Regions from separate parts of the Roseateles sp. genome, predicted to be linked through region 2. Evidence: riboswitches for the same ligand, from Rfam matches in the RefSeq annotation. Region 2 holds a riboswitch; the other holds the start of a gene.

Region 1 (14,464 bases), 2.1 Mb from region 2:
GGCCACTGCGCCTGGCCCTCAGCCTCGGTCTGATGGGCGGCGCCCATGCCGAGCCCGTCGGCGAGGTCGACACCGCCTTCAAGCTGATCGGGCCCGACCACAAGGTGGTCGTCGACGCGCACGAGGACCCCAAGGTCGCGGGCGTCACCTGCTATGTGTCACGCGCCAAAACCGGCGGCATCAAGGGCGGCCTGGGCTTGGCCGAGGACAAGGCCGAGGCCTCGATCGCCTGCCGCCAGACCGGGCCGATCAGCTTCGCCAAGCCCCTGGCGCGGCAGGAGGAGGTGTTCAACGAGCGCATTTCTCTGGTGTTCAAAAAGCTGCGCATCGTCCGCATGGTCGACAGCCGCCGCAACACCCTGGTCTACCTGACCTATTCCGACCGTCTGATCGACGGCTCGCCGCAGAACAGCGTGACCGCCGTGCCAGTGGACCGGGCCACGCCGATTCCGCTGAAGTAAGAACCGGTCAGCGCCGCAGCGGCAAGGGAAACGCCGCCAGGCTGGCATGGCCGTCTTTCGACAGGGCCTGCACGCCGAACACCACATTGTCTTTGGACAGGTTCTTGAGCGTGTGGCGGGCGACCCGGCCCAGGTCCTGATGATGCTGCCAAACGGCCGAGTCGGTATGGCGCCAGACGATGCGGTAGCCGGCCACCTCGGATTCGGGCGCCAGGGTCCAGCTGAGGGTGCTGTCGTTGCTGAGCTCGGTGGCGTCCAGGCGCACGTTCTGCGGCGCGGCGGGCGCCAGCGCCAGCGTCGCCAGGCCGGCGGCATTGATGCGGGCGACATTGGCCACGTAGGCGAAATCGACGAACTCGGGCAGGTCGCCGTAGCGCACGCCGTTCTCCTCGCGCAGGTTCTGGTGCTGGTGCGCAAAGTTCTCGAAGGGCTCGGAGAAGCGCACCGCGGCATAGCCGCGTTCGAGGAAGGGCAGGTGGTCGCCGCCGCGCAGATAGCGGTCACGGCGCTGGATCAAGTTGACGGTGAAGCCAGGCAGGTAGCGCTCGCCGGCGGCTTTCAGATGGCGGCCCAGCTGGTGGGTGGGCAGGTCTTCGCTGCCCCCGGCCAGCACCAGCTGCTGCAGCGCTTCACGCGCGGCCTCGTTGGCGCGCGCCTCGGCATCGGGCGTGGGCGTGTTGGCGCGGGCGGCCACCAGCATGCGCAGCAGCGGGTCCAGGCCGTCGGCAAACAGGCGCAGCTGGCGCTCGTCCACCTGGCCGGCATCGCCGCGCGGGCTGCCGATGATGTCGTTGGTGATCATGGCCTCGATGGGCAAGCCCTGGCGCCGCGCCTCGCGCGCCCAGTGGGTGGCGCCCAGCAGACCCTGCTCTTCACCCGGCACGGCCATGAAGACCAGGGTCGCTGGAAAGCGGTGGCCGGCCATGGCGCAGGCCAGCTCCATCACCGCGGCCACGCCCGAGGCGTCGTCGTTGGCACCGGGCGAGGCGCCCTCGGCATCCATCACATCGCCGTTGCGCGAGTCGTAGTGGCCGCTGACCACCAGCAGGCGCTGGGCCGCCGCCGGCGCGGTGCCGGGCAAGGTGGCCACCACATTGACCAAGGTGGCCGGGCGCGGCATGCGGTTGCCGGCGGGCTCGACAAAGCTGTCCAGGCTCACCTGCAGGCGGCCGCCGCTGCGTCGCGCGCACTGCTCCAGCTCGGCCTGGATCCAGCGCCGCGCGGCGCCGATGCCGCGCTGCTCCGATTCGGTCTCGGACAAGGTGTGGCGGGTGCCGAAATCGACGAGGCGACGGATGCGCTGCTCGATGCGCGGCGCCGAGATCTCGGCCAGGATCTGCTGGACCCGCGGGTCCAGCGGCGCCGGTTGAGCGACCGCACCCATCATCATCACGCCGCCCAGGGCCGCTCCCAAGATCCAAGCACGCATGCACATCAACCAGTCATCCTGGCCCCAAAAACGAAGGCCCTGATTCTGCGAGCTTTGCGCCAGCGCCGCTCGGCAAGCGCGACAAAGCCCCCCCGGCATTTGCCCCTAGAGCCAGGGCCACATCGGCCACCTACACTGCGCACCGGATTCAGGAGAGTGCAGGCCCACCCGGGCCCTGCCGCCGAAGGCGCAAGCTCCCATACTCGCTCAGGCCCCGTACTGGATCCGTCAACAAGCCGAATGCTGGAGAGAGCGGCCCGCGCAGACGATGTGCGAGCCGCCACCGAAGGAGCAAGGCCATGCCCCCGGGGCGCGGCTGAATCTCTCAGGTAACAGGGACAGCGGGAGCGGCGCGCGTCTAGCGCACGCTCTGCCATTGCCCGATCTGTGCTCTGCCCGGCTCGCGCCCCACCCTGGGGTGCCTCACCTGCCTGGAACGAAACACAGCCCGCGCTGGGCCTGAGCGCACGCCTGCGCGTCTCACTCAACGGTCTGTTTGTCTTGTTTCAGGAGTGCACACATGCACGCAATCGTCCTGGGCGCCGGAGTCACCGGCGTCACCACCGCCTGGTATCTGCGCCAATCGGGTTTTGAAGTCACCGTGATCGACCGCCAGCCCGCGGCCGGCCTGGAAACCAGCTATGCCAACGGCGGCCAGATTTCCGTCTCGCATGCCGAGCCCTGGGCCAACCCAGGCGCGCCGCTCAAGGTCTTGAAATGGCTGATGAAGGAGGACGCGCCCCTGCTCTTCCGCCTGCGCGCTGACCCGGCCCAGTGGCGCTGGGGTCTGCAGTTCCTGCGCGAATGCACACCGGGCCGCACCGCCCATAACATCCGCAACATCGTCAACCTCGGCCTCTACAGCCGCGAGCAGCTGCAGCGCCTGCGCGCCGCCACCGGCATCGCCTACGACCAGCGCCAGCAAGGCATCCTGCACTTCTACACCAGCGAGCAGGAGTACGCCGCTGCGCAGGAGCCGGCCCGCATCATGCGCGAGCAAGGCTGCGAACTGGACATGAAAACGCCCGAGGAATGCGTGGCCATCGAGCCGGCGCTGGCGCAATGCCGCGCGCAGATCGTCGGCGGCAGCATGACGCCCAGCGACGAGTCGGGTGACGCCCATCGCTTCACCCAGGCACTGGCCGCCCTGGCCGCGCAGGCCGGGGTGAAGTTCCGCTACCAGACCCGGGTGCTGGGCTTCGAGCGCGAGGGCCAGGATCTGGCGCGGGTGATCGTGGCCGATGCGAACGGCGAAATCGAGCGCCTGGGCGCCGACCGCTTTGTGCTCTGCCTCGGCTCCTTCAGCCGCGGCCTGGCGCGCGAGCTGGGCGTGTCGCTCAACATCTACCCGGCCAAGGGCTACTCGATGACGCTGCCGGTGATCTCGCCCGCACACAGCTACCAGGTCTCGCTGACCGACGACGAGTACAAGCTGGTGTTCTCGCGCCTGGGCGATCGCCTGCGCGTGGCCGGCACGGCCGAGCTCAATGGCTACGACAGCACGCTCAATCTGCGCCGCTGCGAGGCCTTGCTGCGGCGCACGCGCGAGCTGTTCCCGCAGATGGTGTCGCCCGAAGGCCAGCCCAGCGGCGCCCAGTACTGGACCGGCCTGCGCCCCGCCACGCCCTCCAACCTGCCCTACATCGGCGCCAGCCGCGTTGGCCGCCTCTTCCTCAACACCGGCCACGGCACCTTGGGCTGGACGCACAGCTGCGGCTCGGCCGCGGCCCTGGCGGACCTGATCTGCGGCCGCCGGCCCGAGCTGGACTACGCCTTCTGCGGGCCTGAGGTCGATTCCTGGGCCGGCCGGGCGCAAGCCGCCACTTGAGCGAACCGGCCCAGGCCCGCCGGCGCGGGCCTTGTAAGCCGGCCGGCCTTCCTCTACCCTGAGGCCAGAGCCGAGCGGACACTTCCGCAGCGTCAGAGCCCGGCACAGCGCACGCATCCATCACCGCGCCCCCCCACAAACGCCGGGGCGCCGGAGAGTCAAGGAGACTGCCATGAGCCAGAGCCCGAACGGCGACGCCAGCCGCGCCCCATCCTCCACCGGCGCGCCCCTGTCGCCTGCGGTCGCTACCTTGCGCAGCCTGGCCCTGGTCGGCCCCGCGGCGGCGGGCAAGACCAGCTTGCTGGAGGCCTTGCTGCTGCAGGCCGGCGCCATCGCCCAAGCCGGCACGGTGGAGCGCGGCAACACCGTCAGCGATTTCGATCCGCTGGAGCGCCGCCTCCAACATTCCCTGCACAGCAGCGTGGTGCACCTGGAGCATGGCGGCGTGCGCATCCATGCGATCGACACGCCCGGGGCGGCCGATTTCATCGGCCAGTCCCTGCCGGCGCTGGAGGCGGTGGACACGGCGGTGCTGGTGCTCAACGCGCAAAGTGGCCTGGAGCCCATGGCCAGCAAGATGATGGAGACCGCCGCCCAGCGCGGGCTGCGCCGGCTGATCGTGATCAACAAGATCGATCTGGCCGAGCTCGACCTGCCGGACCTGCTGGCGCAGATCCGCACAGTGTTCGGGCGTGAATGCCTGCCGCTGAACCTGCCGGCCGAAGGCGGGCGGCGCGTGCTGGACTGTTTCTACAACATCATCGGCCAGGCCGATTTTTCCTCGGTGGGCCAGGCGCACCAGGCTTTGGTCGAGCAGGTGGTGGAGGTGGATGCCGCGTTTGTGGATCGTTATCTCAGCGAAGGCGATGTCGACCCGCGCGAGCTTCACGTGCCGCTGGAGCAGGCCTTGCGTGAGGGGCACCTGATCCCGGTCTGCTTCACCTCGGCGCGCAGCGGCGCCGGCGTGGCCGAGTTGCTTGATGTGATCGAGCGCCTGCTGCCCAACCCGGCCGAGGGCAACCCGCCCCTGTTCCTGCGCGGCGAGGGCCCCGAGGCCCTGCCCCTGCAAGCCCTGCCCGAGCCCAGCGCCCATGTGCTGGCCCATGTGTTCAAGATCATCTCCGACCCCTACCTCGGCAAGATGGGCGTGATGCGCGTGCACCAGGGCACGCTGCGCCGCCACAGCCAGCTCTTCATCGGCTCGGCGCGCAAGCCTTTCCGCGTCGGCCACCTCTTCCTGCTGCAGGGTGGCCGGCATGTCGAGGTGGAGCAGGCCCTGCCGGGTGAGCTCTGCGCCATCGCCAAGGTCGACGACCTGCACTACGACGTCGTGCTGCACGACGCGCCCGAGGATGCCCACATCCATCTGCGCCCGCTGGACTTCCCCGTGCCCGTGCATGGCCTGGCCATCCGCCCGGTGCGCCATGGAGACGAGCAAAAGCTCTGGGAACAGCTGAGCCGCCTGGTCGAAGAGGACCCCTGCCTGCGCCTGGACCAGGCCGGCCAAACGCAGGAGACCGTGATCTACGGCCTGGGTGAGCTGCACCTGCGCCTGCTGCTGGAGCGCCTGCGTGAAAGCTACAAGTTCGAGCTGCACACCCAGCCGCCCCGCGTGGCCTACCGCGAGACCATCTCGGCCGCGGCCGAAGGGCACTACCGCCACAAGAAGCAGAGCGGCGGCGCCGGCCAGTTCGGCGAGGTCTATCTGCGCGTGGAGCCGCTGGCGCGCGGCGCTGGCTTTGAGTTCGTCGACGCGGTCAAGGGCGGCACCATCCCGGGGCAGTTCATGCCGGCCGTGGAGAAAGGCGTGCGCTCGGCCCTGGACACCGGCGTCGTGGCCGGCTACCCGCTGGTGGACCTGCGCGTGACGGTGTTCGACGGCAAGCACCATTCGGTGGACAGCAAGGAGGTGGCCTTTGTCACCGCCGGCCGGCGCGCCCTGATCGCCGCAGTCCAGGAAGCGCGGCCTCTGGTGCTGGAACCCATGGTGCATCTGGAAGTCAATGCCCCGGAAGCCGCGATCGGTGACATCACCGGCGATCTCGCCGCCCGGCGCGGCCAGGTCAACGGCACCGACAGCCCCTTGCCCGGCCGCAGCATCGTGCGCGGCCTGGCACCGCTGGCCGAGCTGAGCCAGTACCAGAGCCGGCTCAACGCCCTGAGCAGCGGCCAGGGGCGCTACAGCGTGCAGCTCTCGCACTATGAAGCGGTGCCGCCCCACACCCAGAGCCAATTGATCGCTGCCTATCAGGCGCAGGAAGAAGACTGAGGCCTCAAGTGGCCGAAAGGCATCGACTCTTTATCAAGAGGTAAAAAAAGCTGCGGCAAATGCCGCGCGGGCAAGCGCAGCAGACTGCCCGCCTCAGAGAGTCGGATGAACGAGGCTTTATCATAGAGGGATGTCATCCGCCCCCCGGGACGTCGCCCAGATCCGCTTGGACAACGCGATGCGCCTGTTCGAAGAATTCGTCGCCGCCTCCATCAAGCACCCCGACCCAGCCACCTTGCGCGGCCTGGAGCGGCGCTTTGCTGAGCGCTTGCAGATCCAGCCCAGCTATTGGAGCCAGATCAAGAGCCGCTCGCGCCAGATCGGCGAGCGTCTGGCGCGCCAGTTCGAGCAGTTGTTCCACAAACCCGCCGGCTGGATGGACCAAAACCACGCCTTTGGCGCGCCTGAGCCGGCCGCCGCGGAACGTGACGCCACGCCCAGCGTGCCGCAAGACGACGACGAGCGCTTCATCGTTGGCTTGGTTTTGACCTATTACCGGCGTCACCCGCAGCGCGCCCGCACGCGTTTGCTGGACTTGCTCGGCGAAGTCCTGACCCCGCCCCAGGAAGCGACAGCGGCTGGCAAGCAGGCCGCCACCGGCCCTGGCAAGGCAGCACCGCTGCCGGTACTGCCGCCGGCGCCTGCCGTTCGCCCCCAAGCCGCGGGCGGCGGTGCCGCCGAGCTTGACGAATGGCGACGCCTGCAGCAAGGCATTGCCCCCTTGAAACCGAAAAAGTCCCGGTGATGCGACGCCGACACGGTCTGCGCACAATTCTTTATCTCTTTTGATAAAAAGTATATGCACTTGATAAACGTTCGTTTATCATTTGCTCAAGCGGCCGGCGCAAGCCAGCCGTGAAGTCCCTCCTCCCCACGTCTTTACCGGGAGCTGCCCGCCCTCGCTAGCGCCGGAGTCTGGCTTCGCACATCGTTCGCGATGCGCCTTGTCCGCCCTGCTGCCCTGCGTTGCGCCGGCTCAGTGCCCAACGCGACTCGGTACCACCGAGCCGCATCGGAAATCAAGCGTTCAGGCGCCTTGCGTCGGCTGTTCTTCAGCCGCAGCAGGCCCGGCCGCTGCATGGAGTTCGGGCCGCCTGCCGCCTTCGCAGCAGCGCCTGCCCCAAGACGGTTTCGTTCATCGGACTGCTCAGAGTCGAGCTGCCGCATGGCCGGAACTGATTCATCAACACAAGGCGCGCCAACAGCACGCCACGGAGTCCGCGATATGACCCAGTTCACCTCACCCCGTCCGCTGAATCTGCGCCTGCTGAAGCCTCGAAATCCCATCGTGGCCCATGCCCGACTGCGCCAGGCCGGCCAGCATGGTTTGCAAGGCCAAACCACGCGCCAACGCCAGGCCGGAAAGCGCGAGACACGACAAGAAATTCTGCAGATCGGCAGACCCGACCGCAGCCCATGAAATGAAGGCCCAGAGGGGCCGCAGTGGAGACCCATCATGCATTTGCGAGAACTGACCGGCCCGGATCGCTCGGCCGAAGAATTCGAGATCACCCATCAAGCTTGGCGCTGGCGAGCCGCCCGCATCTTGCTCAGCGCCAGTGCTGGGCTGACCCATTTGGCCGTGCTGCTGAACCAGGTGCGCCGCGTCAGCCGCCGCCGGCCCGAACTGGAGTTCTATGCCGAAGCCGGTGCCCCTGAGGGCGCCCTTTTCGCCGACGGTCAGCGGGTCGGCACTCTTCCGGGAGTGAGTCGTCTTTAGCGACGCTCAACTGCCCCGATGCCACTTGCGCGGTATGCATTGATCGCAGCGAGGCGAATGTCCGCAAGGGCTGTGCGCAAAAGTGCACAGCCCTTGCATCAGGACCCCGCCCTGTGGCGGCAACTGGCTTCAAGATGGAACACCGGCCGCCGATATACGATGCAGGCACATCGTCCGAGCACTCCATGTCCGCGCCCTCCTTCCAGCCATCGCTGCACACCGCCCCGCCCGATTTGGCAGCTTGGGTCGCCCTGTTCCGGGATGCCGAGATTCCGGTGCTGGCCGAGACGGCCGACGCCCTGGAACTGCTACGCGCCAACGAGGATGCCGTCGACGCCAACAGCCTCGGCGAAATGATTGCCACCGACCCCCTGATGACACTGAAAGTGCTGGCCTACGCTGCGGCGCATCGATCCAGCCGGCTGTTGACGGATGCCGAGACGGTGACCGCTGCCCTGGTGCTGATGGGAATCACACCGTTTTTCCGCGAGTTTGGCCCGCAACCGACGGTTGAGGACAAGCTGGCTGCCACGCCCTACGCGCTGGATGGCCTCCAGCGTGTGCTCCGCCGCGCCGATCGAGCCGCTCGCTTTGCCCTGGGTTTCGCCGTTCATCGCCTGGACCCGGACGCAGCCGTCATCCACAGCGCGGCCTTGCTGCACGACTTTGCTGAAATGCTGCTGTGGATCCATGCGCCGGAACTGGCTGCCCACATCCGCCAACGCCAACAAGCTGACCGCCACTTGCGCAGTGTGGCGGCGCAACGCGATGTGCTTCACATCGAGTTGGCTGACCTTGAACAAGCGCTGATGCAGGCCTGGCGCCTGCCCGAGCTGCTGCGCCACATCACCAACGACAAACGCGCCAATGACCCGCAGGTTCAGTGCGTGAAGTTGGCGGTTCGACTGGCACGGCACACCGCCGATGGCTGGGATGATGAAGCCGTGCCGGATGACCTGAGCGAAATCGCAAGCTTGCTCAATTTGAGCCTCGAAGCGACCTTGAAACTGCTCCATGAGTTCGACTGATTCGCAAAGCAAACCGGCTGGCCCCTCACAGGACTTCTGGCAAGCACGCTTCACCAGCGGCCAAACTCCTTGGGACCGCGGTGGCGTCCATCCACAGTTGCTGGCTTGGCTGCAAGCTGGCATGTTCACTTCGGACCTGCAAGTGCTGATCCCAGGTTGTGGCCGAGGTCATGAGCTGAAGGCGTTGGGGCAAGCCGGAATTGCGGCGCACGGCCTGGACTACGCGCCGGCGGCTGTCGCCCTGGCTCGGGCGCAGCTGGCCGATTTGCCGGGAACGGTCGAGCTGGCCGATGTCCTGAACTGGCAGTCCAACAATCCCGTGGACCGGGTGTACGAACAAACCTGCCTGTGCGCGCTGCACCCAGACCACTGGCTTCGCTACGCAGACCAACTCCATGCTTGGCTCAAGCCCGGCGGCTTGCTGCTGGCCTTGTTCATGCAAGCTCGTCGCGACAGCGCGGCGGAGGGGTTCGTCGAAGGGCCGCCGTATCACGGCGACATTCAAGCCATGCGCGCGCTCTTTCCAGCCTCGCGCTGGAACTGGCCAGCACCGCCCTACCCAAGTACGGCCCATGGCCAGGGCTGGGCCGAGCTGGCCGTGGTACTGCAGCGCCGCTGACCGGCTGGCATTTGGGGCCGCAACGGCCACTTCAGACCGGCACGGCCGTGGTGTTCTTGACGCGGTCCAACACAAAGCTAGTTTTGCAGTCCTGAACGCTCGGGTGCTTGAGCAAGGTTTCGGTGATGAAGCGGGCGTAGTGGGCCATGTCTTGCACTACAACGCGCAACAAATAGTCCATGTCCCCAGTCAAGGCGGCACATTCGACCACTTCCGGCCAAGCCTGAACCGCGGCGCGGAACAAGTCCATAGGGTTGCGCTTGTGGCTTTCGGTGTGCTTTTCCAGCCGCACATTGATATAGGCCGTCAGCCCCAAGCCGACTCTTTCCGGCGGGACCAGGGCGACATACGCCGATATCGCGCCCGATTCTTCCAGCCGCCGGACCCGGCGCAGCACCGCTGAAGCGGACAAATTGACCTGCGCCGCCAGCGCGTCGTAAGTGACGCGCCCGTCAACTTGCAACGCCCTCAAAATGCGTCGATCTATCGTGTCGAGCTGGATCTCATTTTCCATCTTGGAGTTCTCCGCAGAATTGCTGCGTGCCTCGCAGCGGCGACGCGAGTTTTAGCATGAATCCTGCGCCTACTCCAGCCTACAGTCTTGACCCATCGTAAGACTTTTCAGAAAGAGACAAGATGGCCTTCACTCCATGGGACAACCCGATGGGAACCAACGGTTTCGAGTTCATCGAATTCGCGGCCCCGGAACCCGCAGCCTTGGGTAAGTTGTTTGAAACCATGGGCTTCACGGCCGTGGCCAAACACCGGCACAAAGACGTGACCCTCTATCGCCAGGGTGGCGTGAACTTCATCATCAATGCCGAAGTCGACGCCTTCGCCCAGCGCTTTGCCCGCCTGCACGGCCCGTCGATTTGCGCGATCGCCTTCCGCGTGGACAACGCGGCCCACGCCTACAAGCGGGCCTTGGAACTCGGCGCTTGGGGCTTTGACAACAAGGCCGGCCCGATGGAGCTGAACATTCCAGCCATCAAGGGAATCGGCGATTCGCTGATCTACTTCGTTGACCGCTGGCAAGGCAAGGGCGGCGCTGAAGCCGGTGCCATTGGCAATATCAGCATCTATGACGTCGACTTCGTGCCGCTACTGGACGCAGACGGCAAACCCGTTCCGGCGAATCCGGTGGGCCATGGCCTGACCTACATCGACCACCTGACACACAACGTCTTCCGCGGCCGCATGAAGGAATGGGCCGACTTCTATGAGCGCTTCTTCAACTTCCGCGAAGTGCGCTATTTCGACATCGAAGGCAAGCTGACGGGCCTGAAGTCCAAGGCCATGACCAGCCCCTGCGGCCACATCCGCATCCCGATCAACGAAAGCAGCGACGACAAGAGCCAGATCGCCGAATACCTCGACATCTATCACGGCGAGGGCATCCAGCACGTGGCGATGGGCACGGACGATGTGTATTCGACGGTGGAGCGCATGCGCACCGCCGGTGTCGACTTCCAAGACACCATCAACACCTACTTCGACCTGATTGACAAACGCCTACCCGGCCACGGGGAAAACGTCGAAGAGCTGCGCCGCCTGCGCATCCTGATCGATGGCGCCGCCCACCTGGACGCACCGAACGAACTGCTGCTTCAGATCTTCACCAAGGAAGTGATCGGGCCCATCTTCTTTGAAATCATTCAGCGCAAAGGCAATGAAGGCTTCGGTGAAGGGAACTTCAAGGCACTGTTTGAAAGCATCGAGCTGGATCAGATCCGCCGTGGCGTCCTCAAGGAAGAAGGCTGATCCGGCCTGACAGAACGAGTGTTTCCGTCTGCCCCGGATGCAGCCACATGGCTCACCCGAGGACTTCAGCCCCGAGACGCATACCGCGCCACTCGGGGCTTTTTCATTTCAGTCCGCAGGCGCGGCAGCAGCTTCGGGGGACAACTGAAGCAACTGCCAGACATCTTCTTGAATTCGCGGATGAAACACCAGGCCGAGGTGACCCGTGGACTCAATTTCGATTGCGCGGGCGCCAGGCAGGCGGGCCGTTTCTACCGGACACACGATTTGATCGCAACGCGAATAGTAGCAGTCCAGCTCAGCGGCGAGCGCTGGCGAGTCCTGAGCAGCCAAGTCATCCAACCAGGGGCTGCCACGGCGCATTTCCTGCCCGTTGCGTCCACGCCCGAAGCGCGCCAACAGTGTGCCAGCATGCGGCGTGCCCAGCGTCAGGATCCGCGCCAAACGACCTGCGCGCCCATGCTTGCGATACCAAGCACGAAGCGCCAGCCCACCCATGCTGTGAGCGACCACGACCGGCGGATTGCCCGGATAGCGCTGTTCCAGGTCCCGAATCGCCGCCTCGATGCTTTCGGAATACTCATCGATCGAGCCAAAAGCTGGCTCCAAGGTCAGGGCCCGCACAGGTACGCCTTGTTCGCTCAAGCCACGTAGCCACGAATTCCAAAGCCCGCGATTGCAGGTGTAGCCATGCAGAAACACAACCGGGCGAAACCGCTTGGCGGCCTGTGGGCTGGTATCCGGCCAATGCTGACAGGCAAAGGGCTGCTGCCATGCGAAAACCAAGTCCAAGGACACGATTTCTTGCCCCCAAGCACGTAGCAAAGCGGGCCAGGACGGCGCCTCCCGGTGATTCACCCAGCGCAAAGCGGCAAAGGACACCAACATGAAAGGCGCATGGGCCCAAAACACAAGTGCCGACAGGCCAAACACTGGCCCCCATCCATAGGATCGCCAGGCCACAGCCATCAGCCCCAGGGTCACCACCAGTCGCAAGAACAATTGCCAGCGTTGCAGTTTCGCATTCATGGCGCCAGTGTAGGCCGGCGAGAATGTTGGACCATTGACGCAGGACCCGCTCACGCCCCATGCAGAACACACCCGCCGAAAGCATTCATGCCCACCTGCATGAGGTGGAACGGCTGCGACATCATCGAATTGCCCAAGCAGGCTTGGTCCGAGCAAGCGAACAAATCAAGCACTTCCAGCAAGAGCGATTCCGGCGAAGCTATGCTGATCTGCTCGAGCATCCGCGTTACACCGGCGCGGCCCACTTTTTCTTGAACCACCTCTACGGCCCAGGAGATTTCAGCCGCCGCGATGCACAGTTCGCGCGGGTGGTGCCTGTCGTGGTGCGCCTGTTTCCCAGCGATGTGGTCGGCACCGTCGCCAAACTGGCCCACCTGCACGCCTTGTCCGAAGGATTGGACACACGGATGGGAGAGCAGCTGCGTCATACGACTACGGAAGTCTTGACCGCACAGTCCTATTTGCAGGCCTGGCAGGCCGTTGGCCATGCCGAACTGCGCAGCCAGCAGATCGAACTCACGATTGCCATCGGCGCCGAACTTGACCGCCTAACCCGCAAACCCTTGCTGCGCCAGGCATTGCGCATGATGCGCGGACCGGCCGCTGCAGCCGGACTTGACGAGCTTCAGACATTTCTTGAGACGGGTTTCGACACATTCCGCGCCATGAAAGGGGCCAAAGACTTTCTGGCTACGGTAGAAGCTCGAGAGCAAGAACTAGCAACCGCATTGTTTTCCGCCAATGTCCGCCCCAGTAACGCGGCCGAGCGAAAACACTTGGCAGAGGTACAACAGCATTTCCCGAGCTAAGCCCACCCAACCGGCCCCGGGTCTATCGCGCCGCGCAATTTTGAACCCGCAAAGCAAAACGCCCCCGATTCTTTCGAACCGGGGGCGTTGCCTAAATATTAGCCTGACGATGACCTACTTTCACACGGGAACCCGCACTATCATCGGCGCTGAGGCATTTCACTGTCCTGTTCGGGATGGGAAGGAGTGGGACCGCCTCGCTATGGTCATCAGGCTTAACTGGTTGGCTTCTTGTTGATTTTTAAATCAACAACAAACCCAATTTGTAGAGTTGCGCAGTATACCCGAGTATCTCGGGTATTGCACTTCGAATCAGCTTTGATTTTGATTGCGTTCACACGTTCAATTGAATGAACAGACTTCTGAAGAACAACATAACTTGCATTGACGACTCAATAGTCCTTGTCCGGCTCAGTGATCGACTCGCGTCGCTCACGAACTGTCAAAGTTATAGGGTCAAGCCTCACGGGCAATTAGTACTGGTTAGCTTAACGCATTACTGCGCTTCCACACCCAGCCTATCAACGTCCTGGTCTCGAACGACCCTTCAGGGGGCTCTAGGCCCCGGCAAGACTCATCTTGAGACGAGTTTCCCGCTTAGATGCTTTCAGCGGTTATCTCTTCCGCACTTAGCTACTCGGCGATGCCACTGGCGTGACAACCGATACACCAGAGGTGCGTCCACTCCGGTCCTCTCGTACTAGGAGCAGGCTCTCTCAATCTTGCAGCGCCCACGGAAGATAGGGACCAAACTGTCTCACGACGTTTTAAACCCAGCTCACGTACCTCTTTAAATGGCGAACAGCCATACCCTTGGGACCGGCTACAGCCCCAGGATGAGATGAGCCGACATCGAGGTGCCAAACACCGCCGTCGATATGAACTCTTGGGCGGTATCAGCCTGTTATCCCCAGAGTACCTTTTATCCGTTGAGCGATGGCCCTTCCATACAGAACCACCGGATCACTTTGTCCTACTTTCGTACCTGCTCGACTTGTCAGTCTCGCAGTCAAGCACGCTTATGCCAATGCACTATCAACACGATTTCCGACCGTATTTAGCGTACCTTCGAACTCCTCCGTTACACTTTGGGAGGAGACCGCCCCAGTCAAACTGCCCACCATACACTGTCCCCAATCCCGATAAGGGACCAAGGTTAGAACCTCAAACACACCAGGGTGGTATTTCAACGTTGGCTCCATGAGAACTAGCGTCCTCACTTCAAAGCCTCCCACCTATCCTACACAGATCTGTTCAAAGTCCAATGTAAAGCTACAGTAAAGGTTCATGGGGTCTTTCCGTCTTTCCGCGGGGAGATTGCATCATCACAAACATTTCAACTTCGCTGAGTCTCTGGAGGAGACAGTGTGGCCATCATTACTCCATTCGTGCAGGTCGGAACTTACCCGACAAGGAATTTCGCTACCTTAGGACCGTTATAGTTACGGCCGCCGTTTACTGGGACTTCAGTCAAGAGCTTGCACCCCATCATTTAATCTTCCAGCACCGGG
Region 2 (14,464 bases):
CGGCCGCGGCCAGGCGCTGTATTCGGTGCTGGGCTATGGGTTGTCGGGCGTGCTGGGCAGCCTGGGCGGCGCCTGGTTGGTGGCCCACCATGGCTTCCCGGCCGTGTTCTGGGCGGCGGCACTGTCGGCGCTGGCTGGTGCCGGGTGCGCCTGGCGCAGTCTGGTCTGCGAACGGCAGTCACCGGCGCCCTGAAGGCGGCATTCTGATGGCGGCGGCGGTCCGGTGATCGCAATCCCGCGCAGATCGATCCCGGCTTTCTGCGTTTCGTCGCAAGTGGCCAGCCCCAGGCCCATCGTCTTCCTACACTGCGGCCACTTTATGGTTTTGACAGATGAATGGGGGACTCCATGCGCAAACAATGGCTGATTGGTGGCATCGCTGCAGTGCTTTTGGCCGGTGGCGCGGGCGTGACGGTGTGGGCGAGCAAAGGCGCTGACGCCGCCAAGAAGCCGGGCGAGGAGGGCCCCGCCAAGCTGACCCTGGAGTTTGTGCCCCGCGAGGTGGTCAAGCCCACCATGACCAGCATGCCGGCTCAGATCGAATTCTCCGGCCCCCTGGTCGCGCCCAACACGGCCGTGGTTCGTGCCAAGTCCAGCGGCACCTTGCTGAGCCTGGCCGTGGCCGAGGGCAGCCGGGTGCGGGCCGGTCAGGCTCTCGGGCAGGTCGACCTGGAAGAACTGCGCTACCGCATCGCCGAACGCAGCGCCAGTGTGGAGTCGGCCCGTGCGCAGCTGGATCAGGCCGAGCGCCAATTCAAAGCCAACCAAGGCCTGGCCGATCAGAAGTTCATTGCCAGCACGGCCCTGGACAGCTCGCGGGCCAGCCTGGAAGCCGCCCGTGGCCAGCTCCATGCGGCCAAGGCGCAGTTCGACACGGCCCAGGTGACCCTGCGCCAGGCCGCCTTGGTGGCCCCGATCAGCGGCGTGGTGTCCAAGCGCCATGCGGTGGCCGGTGAGAAGCTGGCGCCGGAGCAGCAGGTGCTCAGCATTGTTGACCTGAGCCGGCTGGAACTGGCTGGTCTGGTCGGCACGCATGAGGTCAGCCGGCTCAAACCGGGCATGGCGGTGCGCGTCAAAGTCGAGGGCCATGACGAGCCGGTGCAGGCCCGGATCAGCCGTATTGCTCCGGCCGCCGAGCCGGGCACGCGTTCGATCGGTGTGACCCTGGAGCTCGCCAATCCCAAGGAAGAATTCCGGGCCGGCCAGTATGCAAGCGCGAAGGTGGAGCTGGCCGATGAGGCCCAGCGTTTGACCGTGCCGGAGACGGCGGTGAGCAGCAATGCGGGTCAGGAGCAGGTCTGGCTGATCGAGAACGGCGCCCTGGTGCGCCGCATCGTCACCACCGGCCGCCGCGACGCGCGGGAAGGGCGGGTCGAGGTGTTGCAAGGCCTGACGCCGGCCGCCCAGGTGCTGTCGGCGCGCTTCGATAACTTGCGCGAGGGCGCCAAGGCGACCGTGGTGCCGGTCAAGACCAAGGTGGCCTCGGCCGCCGCGAACTGAGGAGCGGCACCATGTGGATGACGCGCGTCTCGATTCAAAACCCGGTCTTCGCCACCATGGTGATGGTGGCCTTGTGTGTGCTGGGCCTGTTCTCCTACGCCAAGCTGGGCGTGGAGAACATGCCCGATATTTCCATCCCGGTCGCCTCGGTCGATGTGCGCTATCCGGGCGCTTCGCCCGAGGCCGTGGAACGTGAAATTGCCAAGCCCCTGGAAGAGGCACTGAACACGATTGCTGGCGTCGAGAAGGTGCTCTCGCGCAGCTTCGAAGGCCGTGTTCAAGCCCAGGTCGAGTTCGGTCTGAACACCGATATGGGCCGGGCCATGCAGGAGGTGCGGGACCGCGTCTCCCTGGCTCAGGCCGCTTTCCCCAAGGATGCGAAGACGCCGACCGTGGCGCGCGCCCAGATGGAAGACAACCAGCCCGTGGTGCTGGCCGCGCTGATGAGCAAGACCCGGCCGGCGCGCGAGCTGTCGATGATGAGCGAGCTCATCATCGCCAAGCGACTGGGCCGTGTCGACGGCGTGGCCCGTGTCGACGTGGGTGGCATGGTGGCGCGCGAAGTCCGCATCGATCTGGACCCGCTTCGCCTGCGTGCCTACAACGTGACCCCGGCCGAAATCGCCACCGCTCTGCGCGAGGCCAATGTCGACCAACCGGTGGGCCTGATCTCGGACAAGAGCGCCGATGCCATCCTCCGAGTGGAAGGCCGGGTCAAGGACCCCAAGGCCTTTGCCAAGGTGGTGGTGGCGCGGCGTGGCAATCTGGTGCTGACCCTGGGCGACCTGGGCCAACTGGTCGAGCGCGAGCGCGAGCCCGACAGCCTGGCCCGCATCAACGGTGCCCAGGCCATCACCTTCAATGTCTTCAAGCAGCAAGACGCCAACATCGTCAACACCGGCGAGGGCGTCAAAGAGGCCATGGCCGAGCTTCGCAAGACCTTGCCCAAGGATGTGGAGCTGAACCTGATCTTCGCCTCCAGCGACAACGTCAAGGACTCGCTCAACGGTCTCAAGCACACCTTGGTCGAAGGCGCGCTGCTGACCGTGGCCATCGTCTTCCTGTTCCTGCACAGCTGGCGCTCCACCATCATCACCGGCCTGACTTTGCCGATCGCGGTGATCTCCAGCTTCATCGCCGTCCATGCCTTCGGCTTCACGCTGAACTTCATGACCATGATGGCGCTCTCCTTGTGCATCGGCCTGCTGATCGACGACGCCATCGTCGTGCGCGAGAACATCGTGCGCCATGTCGGCATGGGCAAGAGCCACCAGCAAGCCGCCTTTGATGGCACCAATGAGATCGGCCTGGCGGTGATGGCCACCACCTTTGCCATTTGCGCGGTGTTCGTGCCGGTGGCCTTCATGGGCGGCATCATCGGCAAGTTCTTCTACCCCTTCGGTATCACGGTGGCGGTGGCGGTGCTGGTGAGTTTGTTCGTCAGCTTCACGCTCGACCCCATGCTGAGTTCGATCTGGAAGGATCCGCCGAGCCACTACGTCAAGAAGATTCCGGTGATCGGCCATCTGATCCGCGCCACCGACCATGGCATGGATGTGCTGCACCGGGTTTACGAGCGCCTGATTCGCTGGGCCTTCTCGAGCCGCCGATATCGCCTGTTTGCCTTGCCGATCCCGGTCTGGGCTCGCCCCTTCAATGCTGAGGGGCAACGCGACCGCAGCGCACCGCGCCGTCTGCGCCTGGCCACCATCACACCGCGCGGCTTGGTCATGATGGCCGGCGGCGGCAGCTTCGTGCTGGCTTTGGTACTCAGTGGCTTTGTCGGCAGCGAGTTCGCGCCCAAGACGGACGACAGCTTCACACAAATCAATCTGCGCCTGCCCGTGGCTTCCAGCCTGGAACGCAGCAATGCCAAGGTCTTGCAGGTGGAGGAGTTGCTGAGTCGCTACCCGGAGATCAAGACGGTGTCCACCGTGGTCGGCGGTACCGGCGAGGGCATGGCCACCGGCCGCAACCAGGCATCGCTGAACATCGCGCTGGTGGACCGCAAGGATCGCAAGCGCAGCCAGAAGCAGATCGAAGACGCGATCCGCGCCGAGATTGCCAAGATCCCCGGCGTCGACGCCAGCGTCGGCGGCGACCGCTCGATCTGGATCACATTGCTGGGCAATGACCCGGAAGCGCTGACCCAGGTGGCCAACGACTTGGTGGCCAAGATCAAGGCGGTCAAGGGCGCGGTCGATGTCGAGACCACCGTCAAGCCGGGCCTGCCGGCGTTTGCCGTCAAGCTCAAGGACTCGGCCGTTCGCGAACTGGGCCTGACCGCGCCTCAGGTGGCCGCCTCGCTGCGTGCCTACGTCAATGGCGAGGTCGCGACCTACTGGACCACGCCGGATGGCAACCAGGTCGAGGTCTTGCTGCGTTTGCCGGTCGAACAGCGTCAGCGCGTTGAGCAGATGCTCAAGCTGCCCGTGGCCTTTGCCAAGGACGGCTCGCCGATCTCGCTCGACCAGGTGGCCACCATCGAATCGGTGTTCAACCCTGAGGTGATCCGCCGCCAGAACCTGCAGCGCCGCGAGGCCGTGTTTGCCGGCACCGAAGGCCGCCCTTCGGGCGATGTCAACGCCGATGTGCAGAAGATCATCAAGTCCATGGAGCTGCCACCCGGTGTGCAGTTCAATGTCGACGGCGCTGGCAAGCAGCAGAACGAGGCCTTCAAGGGCTTGCTGGCTGCGATGGGCCTGGCGGTGATCTTCATCTACATCGTGCTGGCCAGCCAGTTCGGCAGCTTTGTACAACCGATCGCCATCATGGCCTCCCTGCCTCTGTCCTTGATCGGCGTGATGCTGGCCTTGCTGATCACAGGTTCGACGCTCAATGTTTTCTCCATGATCGGCTTGGTCATGCTGATGGGCCTGGTGACCAAGAACGCCATCCTGCTGATCGATTTCGCCAACCATGCCCGCAAGGGCGGGGCCAGTATTCCCGAAGCACTGCTGGAGGCCGGCCTGGTGCGCATGCGCCCCATCATCATGACCACGGCCGCCATGGTCTTCGGCATGCTGCCCATGGCGATTGCCTTCAACCAGGGCGGCGAGGTGCAAGCGCCCATGGGCCGGGCCATCATCGGCGGCGTCATCACCTCGACCCTGCTGACCTTGGTGGTGGTGCCGGTGCTGTACTCCTACCTGGTGCGTGAGCGCAAGCCCAAGACTCAGGCTGCTGAGGACCATGCGTCCGTGGCCGACTTGGCGCTGCAGCCCGGTGGTGACTGAAGCCGGCCCGAGCGTGCTTGTAGATCAAGTGGCCTAAGGGTTTGACGGTACGGCCGGCATGGCGCGACATGCCGGCCGTTTTTCGCTGCTCCGGCTAACGGGCCATCCGACCGGAGGTGCATGGAGAGACAAGGCGCCGACCGGGCAACGCGCGCGTCGGCCAAGCCCATGTGAAAAAGCCGGAAATCAGCGCGGCCCGCCGTGCCTTGGTGTGAGCGGGTGCTATTCTTTTCGCCGATGGACCGATGCCTTTTCACACGAGCCCTGCTCGCTTCGCTGCTCGCCCTGTGTCTGGCCGGGCCCAGCATGGCTCAGAAACGCCTGCTCAGCGAAGAGTTTCCGCCCATCAATTTCAGCGAAGGCAGTGAAGCCCGCGGCCTTGCGGTCGATGTGGTGCAGGAAATTCAGCGCCGCTTGCAGCTGGACCTGCCGATTGAGTTCTTGCCCTGGGCGCGTGCTTACCGCGAGGTCCAGCTGGGCAGGGAGACCGCCTTGTTCAGCATGGCGCGCACGGCGGGGCGGGAACGACTGTTCAAATGGGTAGGGCCGGTGGTGACCTTCTACAGTTCCATCTACGCACCGGCACGCGGCGGTGTGCGCCTGCGCAGCATCGAGGACGCCAAGCGCGCCAAGGCCGTGCTGGTGGTCCGTGATTGGTACACCTCAGAGGAGCTCAAGCAGCTGGGCTTCCGGAATCTGGTCAGCGTCGCCGACCCACCTGCGGCCATTCGCATGCTCGTGGCCGGCCGGGCCGACTTCTTCGCCACCGAGCGTTTGTCCATGCCCAAGATCATGGCGCAGGCGGGCGTGGCCGACGAGGCGCTCGAAATCGTCTACAGCTATGCCAGCTCCGAGGGCTACATCGCCTTTTCGCTGGACACTCCTGATGCGCGGGTCAAGGCCTGGCAGACCCAGCTCGATGCCATGAAACGCGACGGCAGCTTTGCCGCCATCTACAAGCGTTGGTTGCCGCAAGACAGCCCACCGCCCCGCCGCTGAATCAAGCCCGGCCCTTGAATGGGTTCAGGGCGGCTTGGTGCGCGTCGCAGCGCGATTCCTTCATTTGCAAACCCCGCACCCCCGCCGCGGCGCTTGACGCGCCGTTTGCGCCGAAAAAAGGCGACCCTCGGGCCGCCTTTTGCCTGGGAAGCTTGAGCCCGGTTCAGCACTCCACGATGTTGACGGCCAGGCCGCCACGCGCGGTTTCCTTGTATTTGGTCATCATGTCGGCGCCGGTGTCGCGCATGGTCTTGATGACCTTGTCCAGGCTCACAAAATGGGTGCCGTCGCCACGCAGCGCCATGCGCGCGGCATTGATGGCCTTGACCGAGGCGATCGCGTTGCGCTCGATGCATGGGATCTGCACCAGGCCGCCGACCGGGTCGCAGGTCAGGCCCAGATGGTGCTCCATGCCGATCTCGGCCGCGTTCTCGACCTGCTCGGGCGTGCCGCCCATGACCTGGCAGAGCGCACCGGCCGCCATCGAGCAGGCCACGCCGACCTCGCCCTGGCAGCCGACCTCGGCGCCCGAGATCGAGGCGTTTTCCTTGTAGAGGATGCCGATGGCCGCAGCGGTCAGCAGGAAGTCGACCACGCCGTCTTCGTTGGCTCCGTGATAGAAGCGCGTGTAGTAATGCAGCACGGCCGGCACGATGCCGGCAGCGCCATTGGTCGGCGCCGTGACGACGCGGCCGCCGGCGGCGTTTTCTTCATTGACCGCCAGAGCGTAGAGATTGACCCAGTCCATCACCTGCAGCGGGTCGCGCAGCGCGGCTTCGGGGTTGGCGGTCAGGTCGCGGTGCAGCTGGGCCGCGCGGCGCTTGACCTTGAAGCCGCCGGGCAGGATGCCTTCGGTGCGGCAGCCGCGGCTCACGCAGTCTTGCATCACCTGCCAGATCTTGAGCAGGCCAGCGCGGGTCTCTTCGTCGCTGCGCCAGTGGCGTTCGTTGCGGCGCATGATCTCGGCGATGGAAATGCCATGCTGCTTGCTCAGCACCAGTAGATCGTCGCCCGATTTGAAGGGGTAGGGCAACACGGCCGCATCGGGGGCGATGACTTTTTGCTTGCTGCCGTCGGCCGCCACCTCGTCGCTGACGACAAAGCCGCCGCCGACCGAATAGTAGGTGCGCTGCTGGATTTCCACGCCTTCGGCATCGAAGGCTGAGAAGCGCATGCCATTGGCATGGAAGGGCAGGCTTTGGCGCTTGAACAGCACCAGGTCCTTGGCTTCGTTGAACTCGATCTCATGCTCGCCGCCCAGACGGATGCGGCCGCCGCTGCGGATGGCGTCGAGGTAGCTCGCTACCTGCTCGACATCGACCGTGTCCGGCTCATGGCCGGCCAGGCCCAGCAGCACCGCCTTGTCACTGCCGTGGCCCTTGCCGGTGGCGCCGAGCGAGCCGTACATCTGTGAGACCACGCGGGTGGTCTTGTCCAGCACACCTTCGTGGCGCAGACGCTGCGCAAACATGCGTGCGGCACGCATCGGACCCACGGTGTGCGAGCTGGATGGGCCGATGCCGATCTTGAAGAGGTCGAAGACTGAAACGGCCATGAGGCCTCCAAGCGTTGGTGTGAGATCCGAATCCGGCCCGATGCATCAGGCCAGCTTTGTGACAAAAAAGCCGGCTGGCGTCGATGGGGTGTGGTCCATCAGACTGCAAGCCGGCTCTGGCAAGGCAATGCCGAGCGTCCTGAAACGCTTACTCGTAATCGCTCATCGGCGGGCAGGAACAGCTCAGGTTGCGGTCACCGTAGACGTTGTCGACACGGCCCACCGGCACCCAGTACTTCTGGCGGCGCAGCGAGGCCACTGGGTAAGCGGCTTCTTCGCGGCTGTAGCCATGCGTCCACTCGGCGGCCAGCAGGCTTTCCGCGGTGTGCGGGGCGTTGACCAGAGGGTTGTCGGTGGCGGTCCAGCTGCCGTCGGCCACCTTGGCGATCTCGGCGCGGATGGCCAACATGGCGTCGCAGAAGCGGTCCAGCTCGAACTTGGATTCGCTCTCGGTCGGCTCGACCATCAGGGTGCCGGCCACCGGGAAGGACAGGGTGGGGGCATGGAAGCCGTAGTCGATCAGGCGCTTGGCCACGTCTTCGGCGCCGACACCGGTTGCGTCCTTCAGCGGGCGGATGTCCAGGATGCACTCGTGGGCCACACCGCCGCCCTTGATGCCATCGATATTGCCGCTGAAGTGGATGTCGTAGGCATCGGCCAGACGGGCGGCCACATAGTTTGCCGAGAGGATGGCCACTTCGGTCGCAGCCTGCAGGCCGTCGGCGGCCATCATGCGGCAGTACATCCAGCTGATCGGCAGCACGGCGGCATTGCCCAGCGGGGCTGCGGACACGGCGCCGATGGCGGTCTTGCTGTCATAGCCAGCCGAACGGTGGGTGGGCAGGAAGGGGACCAGATCGGCCACCACGCAGACCGGGCCGACGCCCGGGCCGCCACCGCCGTGCGGGATGCAGAAAGTCTTGTGCAGGTTCAGGTGCGAGACATCGCCGCCGAACTCGCCCGGTGCGGCCACGCCGACCAAGGCGTTCATGTTCGCGCCGTCCACATAGACACGGCCACCATGGCTGCGCACCAGGGCGCAGATTTCCTTGACCTGGGTGTCGAACACACCGTAAGTCGAGGGGTAGGTGATCATGATGGCGGCCAGATTGGCGCTGTGCTGCTCGCACTTGGCCTTCAGGTCGGCCAGGTCGATATTGCCCTCTTTGTCGCACTTGGTCACCACGACCTGCATACCCACCATCTGAGCCGAGGCCGGGTTGGTGCCGTGGGCCGATTCGGGGATCAGGCAGATCTTGCGATGGCCTTCATTGCGCGACTCGTGCCAGGCCTTGATGGCCAGCAGGCCTGCGTACTCACCTTGCGAGCCGGCATTGGGCTGCAGGCTGATGCCGGCGTAGCCGGTGGCTTGGCACAACCAGGCGGTCAGCTGTTCGTTCAGCTGGGCATAACCCTGCAGCTGATCGTGCGGGGCAAACGGGTGCACGCCGGCGAACTCGGGCCAGGTGATGGGGATCATCTCGGCCGTGGCGTTGAGCTTCATGGTGCAGGAACCCAGCGGGATCATGCTGCGGTCCAGCGCCAGGTCCTTGTCCGACAGGCCGCGCAGATAGCGCAACATCTCGGTTTCGGAGTGGTAGCGGTTGAAGACCGGGTGGCTCATGAAGCTGCTCGTGCGCTGCAGCTCGGCGGGGATCAGGCTGGCGATGCCCTTGTCGAAGCCACTCAGGTCCGGCACGGCCTTGCCGTCGGCAAACACAGCCAACACGGCGGCCAGATCGGCGCGGGTGGTGGTCTCGTCCAACGACAGGCTCAGGGACTCAGCGCTGGCGCGGCGGAAGTTCATGCCGGCGGCCACGGCGCGCGCCAGGATGGCCTCGGTCTGCGCGCCGGTTTGCACATGCAGGGTGTCAAAGGCGCTGGTGTTGCCGAGGGCAAAGCCCAGGCCCTTGAGGCCTTGGGCCAGCACGGCGGTGAAGGAGGCCAGGCGCTGGGCGATGCGCTTCAGACCTTGCGGGCCGTGGTACACGGCGTACATGCTGGCCACCACGGCCGGCAGCACCTGGGCGGTACAGATATTGGAGGTGGCCTTCTCGCGGCGGATGTGCTGCTCGCGGGTTTGCAGGGCCAGGCGGTAGGCGGGCTTGCCATGCGCGTCGATGGAAACACCGACCAGGCGGCCGGGCAGGCTGCGCTTGTACTCGTCCTTGCAAGCCATGTAAGCGGCGTGCGGGCCACCGTTGCCCATGGGCATGCCGAAGCGCTGGGTGGTGCCCACGGCGATGTCGGCGCCCAGTTCTGCCGGGGCTTTGATCAGGGTCAGGGCCAGCAGGTCGGCGGCCATGATGACCACGCCATTGCTACGGGCCTTGTATTTGGCGATCCAGTCGGCGTAGTCACGCACCTCGCCGTTGACGCCCGGGTATTGCAGCAGGACGGCGAAGCTGTCGTTGTTCAGGGCCTCGTCGCCGCTACAGATGCGAACCTCAAAGCCGAGCGGCTCGGCGCGGGTGCGCACCACTTCCAGGGTTTGCGGCAGCACATCGTCGGCCACGTAGAAGACCTGACTCTTGCTCTTGCCCACGCGGGCGGCCAGGGTCATGGCTTCGGCGGCGGCGGTGGCTTCGTCCAGCATGGAGGCGTTGGCAATCGCCATGCCAGTCAGGTCGGTCACCATGGTCTGGAAGTTGACCAGGGCTTCCATGCGGCCTTGCGAGATTTCAGCCTGGTAGGGCGTGTAAGCGGTGTACCAGGCGGGGTTTTCAAGGATGTTGCGCAGGATGACGCCGGGGGTCAGCGTGCCGTAGTAGCCCTGGCCGATATAGCTCTTGAGCACCTTGTTCTTGCTGGCCATGGCCTTCAGTTCGGCCAAAGCTTGGGCTTCGCTCGCGGCGGCCGGCAGGTCCATGCCCACCGAGCGTTTGATGCTGGCCGGCACCACGGCTTCGATCAGGGCGCGGCGCGAGGCCGCGCCGATCACCGACAACATGCCGGCTTCATCAGCGGCATCGGGGCCGATGTGGCGAGCGTGGAATTCGGTGGCGTTCTCAAGCACCGACAGGGGCTGCAGGGCGGACATCAACATGGCAAATCCTTGGGGCCCGGCGCCGCTTGTGGCGGCCTCAGGCCGATATCAGTGAAATGCAAGCACAGAGACATAGAGACACGGAGCAAATTGGGGCCTTGGCCAGCCCTGAGTGTTCTCTGTGTCTCTGTGCTTGCGTTTGTGCTTCGACCCGCATGACGCGGGCGAAGATGCATCAGCTGTTCTTGACCAGCTCGTCGTAGGCGGTGCTGTCCATCAGGCCGTCCAGCTCGGCGGCGTCGCTGAGCTTGACCTTGAAGAACCAGCCGGTCTTCAGCGGGTCGCTGTTGGCGAGCGAGGGGTCGTCGCGCAGGGTTTCGTTGACTTCGGTCACTTCGCCGGACACCGGCATGTAGACGTCAGCGGCCGCCTTGACCGACTCGACCACGCCGGCCACTTCCTTGGCGGCGAAGCTGCTGCCCACGGCCGGCAGGTCCACGAACACCACATCGCCCAGGGCGTCCTGTGCATGCACGGTGATGCCCACGGTGACGATGCCGTCGGCTTCGATCTGGACCCACTCGTGGTCAGGCGTGTACTTGATTGTGCTCATGCGGTGCTCCGTTGCTTTCGGAAGGTGGGGGAAAGGAAATTGAAATGTAGGGTGCCCGGTCGTGGCCGGGCAAGCGCGATATGAGCCGAAGCGACTCTCAAGCGCTCAGCCGCTCAGCCGCGGTAATAGCCGTTGGGCGTGAACGGGGTGCTGGACACCGTCATCGGGGTGCGCTTGTCGCGGACGATGGCGAAGACTTCGGTGCCCAGGGCAGCGAATTCCTTGGCCAGATAGGCCAGGGCCACCGGCTTGCCCACCGTCGGGCCCAGGGTGCCGCTGGTGACCACGCCGATTTCCACGCCCTCGGCGTTGACCAGCTTGGCGCCTTCGCGCACCGGCATGCGCTCACTGCTGACCAGGCCGACGCGCTTGCGGGCAGCGCCGTTGGCGAGCTGTTCGTCCACCACGGCGGCGCCGGGGTAACCACCGGCACGGGCGCCACCGGCGCGACGCACCTTCTGGATGGCCCAGGTCAGCGAGGCTTCGACTGGGGTGGTGCTGGTGTCGATGTCATGGCCGTAGAGGCAGAGGCCCGCTTCCAGGCGCAGCGAATCGCGCGCGCCCAGACCGATGGGCTTGACTTCCGGTTGAGCCAGCAGCTTGCGGGCCAGCTCCACGGCCTGGTCTTGATGGACCGAGATTTCGAAGCCGTCTTCGCCGGTATAGCCCGAGCGGGTCAGGAAGGTGTCGATGCCGTCCAGATTGAAGAAGCCGCCGGTCATGAAGGTCAGCTTGGCCACGTCAGCGTTCAGGCGCGACAGGGCGGTCACGGCCTGCGGGCCTTGCAGAGCCAGCAGGGCTTGTTCGGGCAGAGGCAAGACCTGGCACCGATGTTCCGGATGAGCGCCGATCTTGGCCTGCATGTGGGCGATGTCCTGCACCTTGCAGCCGGCGTTCACCACCACAAAGAGATCGTCCGGGCGGCGGGCGATCATCAGGTCGTCCAGGATGCCGCCTTGTTCATTGGTGAACAGGGCATAGCGCTGCTTGAACAGGCCGAGGTCGATCACGTCGACCGGCACGATGGTTTCCAGCGCGGCAGCGGCGCCGTCACCGATCAGGCGGACCTGGCCCATGTGCGAAACGTCGAATAGGCCAGCCGCGGCACGCGTGTGCTTGTGCTCGGCCATCACGCCGGCCGGGTACTGCACTGGCATGTCATAGCCGCCGAAGGGCACCATCTTGGCGCCGAGTTCGATGTGCAGAGCGTGCAGCGGGGTCTTGAGCAGGGGGGCGGAGGTGTCAGCAGCGGACATGGCGGGCAACTTTCGAGGGCAGACATCTGGCCCACACCCTCGAGACCGGCTCAAGGAGTGGGGTGGGTATGCCCTCGCTGTCCGCTTTACCTGAGAGATTGGCCGCCGGCGTATTGCCAACAGCTTGCCCCTTCGGTGGACGGGCTCGAAACCCGTCTCTCTCCAGTGAGGACGCCCGACGTTTTGTGAACGGGCGTTTTATCAGTCCTTTTGCCTGAGCGTTCGCAGCGTGGGATCACCAGTGCCACTGCGCCTTCGGCGGCTTCCGCGAGGAAGCTCTCTCCTGACCGGCGGGATTGTAGCGGCGCTTTTTGGGGCTTCGGCCGAAGTTTTTTGGCCGCCGCTGTGGCAAAGACGGCGGCTCTCTGCGGTGCGACTCCGGCTTTTGGGCGTGGCAGCCAGGCTTTATGCTGAATCGTTCACAAGTGCAATGGATGGGAGCGTGTCAGCCATGGAGGGTCCCCTGCGATGAAGGCCGTGATTCTTGCCGGAGGCCTGGGCACGCGCCTGGCCGAGGAAACCTCGGTGCGCCCCAAACCCATGGTCGAGATTGGCGGCCGGCCGGTGCTGTGGCATTTGATGAAGCTGTATTCGCAGCACGGCATCAATGACTTCATCATTTGCCTGGGCTACAAGGGCTATGTGATCAAGGAGTACTTCGCCAACTACTTCCTGCACATGTCCGACGTCACCTTCGACCTGGCCGAGAACCGCATGGAGATCCGCGACCGGCATTGCGAGCCCTGGCGCGTGACCCTGGTTGACACCGGCGAGCACACCCAGACCGGCGGCCGCCTGAAACGCGTGCAGCATTATTTGAGCGACGGCGCCGACCAAGGGCCGTTCTGCTTCACCTATGGCGATGGTCTGGCCGATGTTGACCTGACGGCGCTGATCGAGTTCCACAAGGCACAAGGTCGTCAGGCGACCGTGACCGCGGTGCAGCCGCCCGGGCGCTTCGGCGCGCTCGACATCGAGGGCCAGCGCATCAGCAAGTTTTCCGAGAAGCCGCTCGGTGACGGCAGCTGGGTCAGCGGCGGCTTCTTTGTGCTCGAGCGTTCGGTGCTCGAGCTGATCGACCGGGGCGATGCCACCGTTTGGGAAAGCGGTCCGATGGAGACACTGGCACGCCAGGGCCAGCTGTCCGCCTACACCCACCGGGGCTTCTGGCAACCGATGGACACCTTGCGCGACAAGACTCGGCTGGAGGAACTTTGGCAGGCCAATGCCGCGCCCTGGAAGGTCTGGCCTTGAAGTTTTCGCCGAGCCCGATTGACGGCCTGTGGGAGATCGAGACCCAGCCGCGCGGTGATGCCCGCGGCAGCCTGACGCGCTGGTTCTGCGAGCAGGAGTTCGCGGCCCTGGGCCGGCCGGGTCTGCTGTTCAAGCAAAGTAATCTCAGCCGTACGGCCCAGCGTGGCACGGTGCGCGGCCTGCATTTTCAGCATGCGCCGGCGCTGGAGGCCAAGCTGGTGCGCTGCATTGCCGGCCGCGTCTTTGATGTCGTGGTCGACCTGCGTGCGGACTCGCCAAGCTTTCTGCGCTGGCACGGTGTGGTGCTGGACGGTTCCCAGGAGCGGCAAGTCTTCATCCCCGAGGGCTGCGCCCATGGTTTCCAGACGCTCAGCGACGATGTGCAGATGCTCTACCAACACAGCGCCCCTTACAGCCCCGAGCACGAGGCCGGCCTGCGCCACGACGACCCGGCCCTTGCCATCACCTGGCCCCTGCCCATCACCGAGGTCTCGGCGCGTGACCGCCAACATGCGCTGATCGACCCGGCCCATTTCTCAGGAGTTCGCTTGTGCTGAGCTGTCGCCATTGCCAGTCCGCCCTGCATGAGGTCTTCATCGACCTGGGCAGCGCGCCGCCGTCCAATGCCTTTTTGCGTGCCGAGGACCTGAATCGGCCCGAGCTCTACTTTCCGCTCAAGGTCTTCACCTGCCAGGCCTGTGGCCTCGTGCAAGTGGATGAGTTGCAAGGGCATGAAGCCCTGTTCTCGAGCGACTACGTCTATTTCTCGTCCATTTCCAGCTCCTGGGTTGAACATGCGCGCCGCCATGTCGAGCGCAGCGTCGACCGCCTTGGCCTGGGGCCTGGATCTCTGGTGCTGGAGATCGCCTCCAACGACGGCTACCTGCTCCAGCATGTGCAGGCTCGCGGCATTCCCTGCCTGGGCATCGAACCCACCCACAGCACCGCCCAGGCCGCCAGAGCGCGCGGCATCGAAAGCATCGAGCAATTTTTCGGCCGCGAGTTCGCCCAGCGTCTGGCGCAAGAGCGCGGCCACGCCGACTGGATCGTCGGCAACAATGTGCT

The links. A riboswitch is a leader RNA that binds a small molecule or an ion and turns the genes downstream of it on or off. The one in region 2 is predicted to bind glycine.
Positions count from the first base shown of each region.
Region 1: linked by a shared signal. The riboswitch ahead of ACQY39_RS24280 (D-amino acid dehydrogenase) and the one ahead of gcvT (glycine cleavage system aminomethyltransferase GcvT) in region 2 are both predicted to bind glycine.

Region 1 is NZ_OZ253537.1:5,647,073-5,661,536, forward strand. It holds gene ACQY39_RS24270 (CreA family protein) at 33-461, shown strand; gene ACQY39_RS24275 (M28 family metallopeptidase) at 469-1,890, opposite strand; glycine riboswitch at 2,030-2,122, shown strand; glycine riboswitch at 2,124-2,242, shown strand; gene ACQY39_RS24280 (D-amino acid dehydrogenase) at 2,411-3,718, shown strand; gene fusA (elongation factor G) at 3,891-5,987, shown strand; gene ACQY39_RS24290 (hypothetical protein) at 6,118-6,732, shown strand; gene ACQY39_RS24295 (hypothetical protein) at 7,213-7,407, shown strand; gene ACQY39_RS24300 (hypothetical protein) at 7,444-7,707, shown strand; gene ACQY39_RS24305 (HDOD domain-containing protein) at 7,893-8,735, shown strand; gene ACQY39_RS24310 (methyltransferase domain-containing protein) at 8,722-9,354, shown strand; gene ACQY39_RS24315 (Lrp/AsnC family transcriptional regulator) at 9,386-9,868, opposite strand; gene hppD (4-hydroxyphenylpyruvate dioxygenase) at 9,991-11,115, shown strand; gene ACQY39_RS24325 (esterase/lipase family protein) at 11,224-12,144, opposite strand; gene ACQY39_RS24330 (FFLEELY motif protein) at 12,204-12,953, shown strand; rRNA gene rrf (5S ribosomal RNA) at 13,055-13,167, opposite strand; rRNA gene ACQY39_RS24340 (23S ribosomal RNA) at 13,406-14,464, opposite strand, start outside.
Region 2 is NZ_OZ253537.1:3,551,408-3,565,871, forward strand. It holds gene ACQY39_RS15350 (MFS transporter) at 1-193, shown strand, start outside; gene ACQY39_RS15355 (efflux RND transporter periplasmic adaptor subunit) at 349-1,500, shown strand; gene ACQY39_RS15360 (efflux RND transporter permease subunit) at 1,512-4,736, shown strand; gene ACQY39_RS15365 (substrate-binding periplasmic protein) at 5,043-5,735, shown strand; gene ACQY39_RS15370 (L-serine ammonia-lyase) at 5,899-7,290, opposite strand; gene gcvP (aminomethyl-transferring glycine dehydrogenase) at 7,439-10,336, opposite strand; gene gcvH (glycine cleavage system protein GcvH) at 10,512-10,889, opposite strand; gene gcvT (glycine cleavage system aminomethyltransferase GcvT) at 11,003-12,145, opposite strand; glycine riboswitch at 12,213-12,321, opposite strand; glycine riboswitch at 12,338-12,441, opposite strand; gene rfbF (glucose-1-phosphate cytidylyltransferase) at 12,614-13,399, shown strand; gene ACQY39_RS15395 (dTDP-4-dehydrorhamnose 3,5-epimerase family protein) at 13,396-13,956, shown strand; gene ACQY39_RS15400 (methyltransferase domain-containing protein) at 13,950-14,464, shown strand, end outside.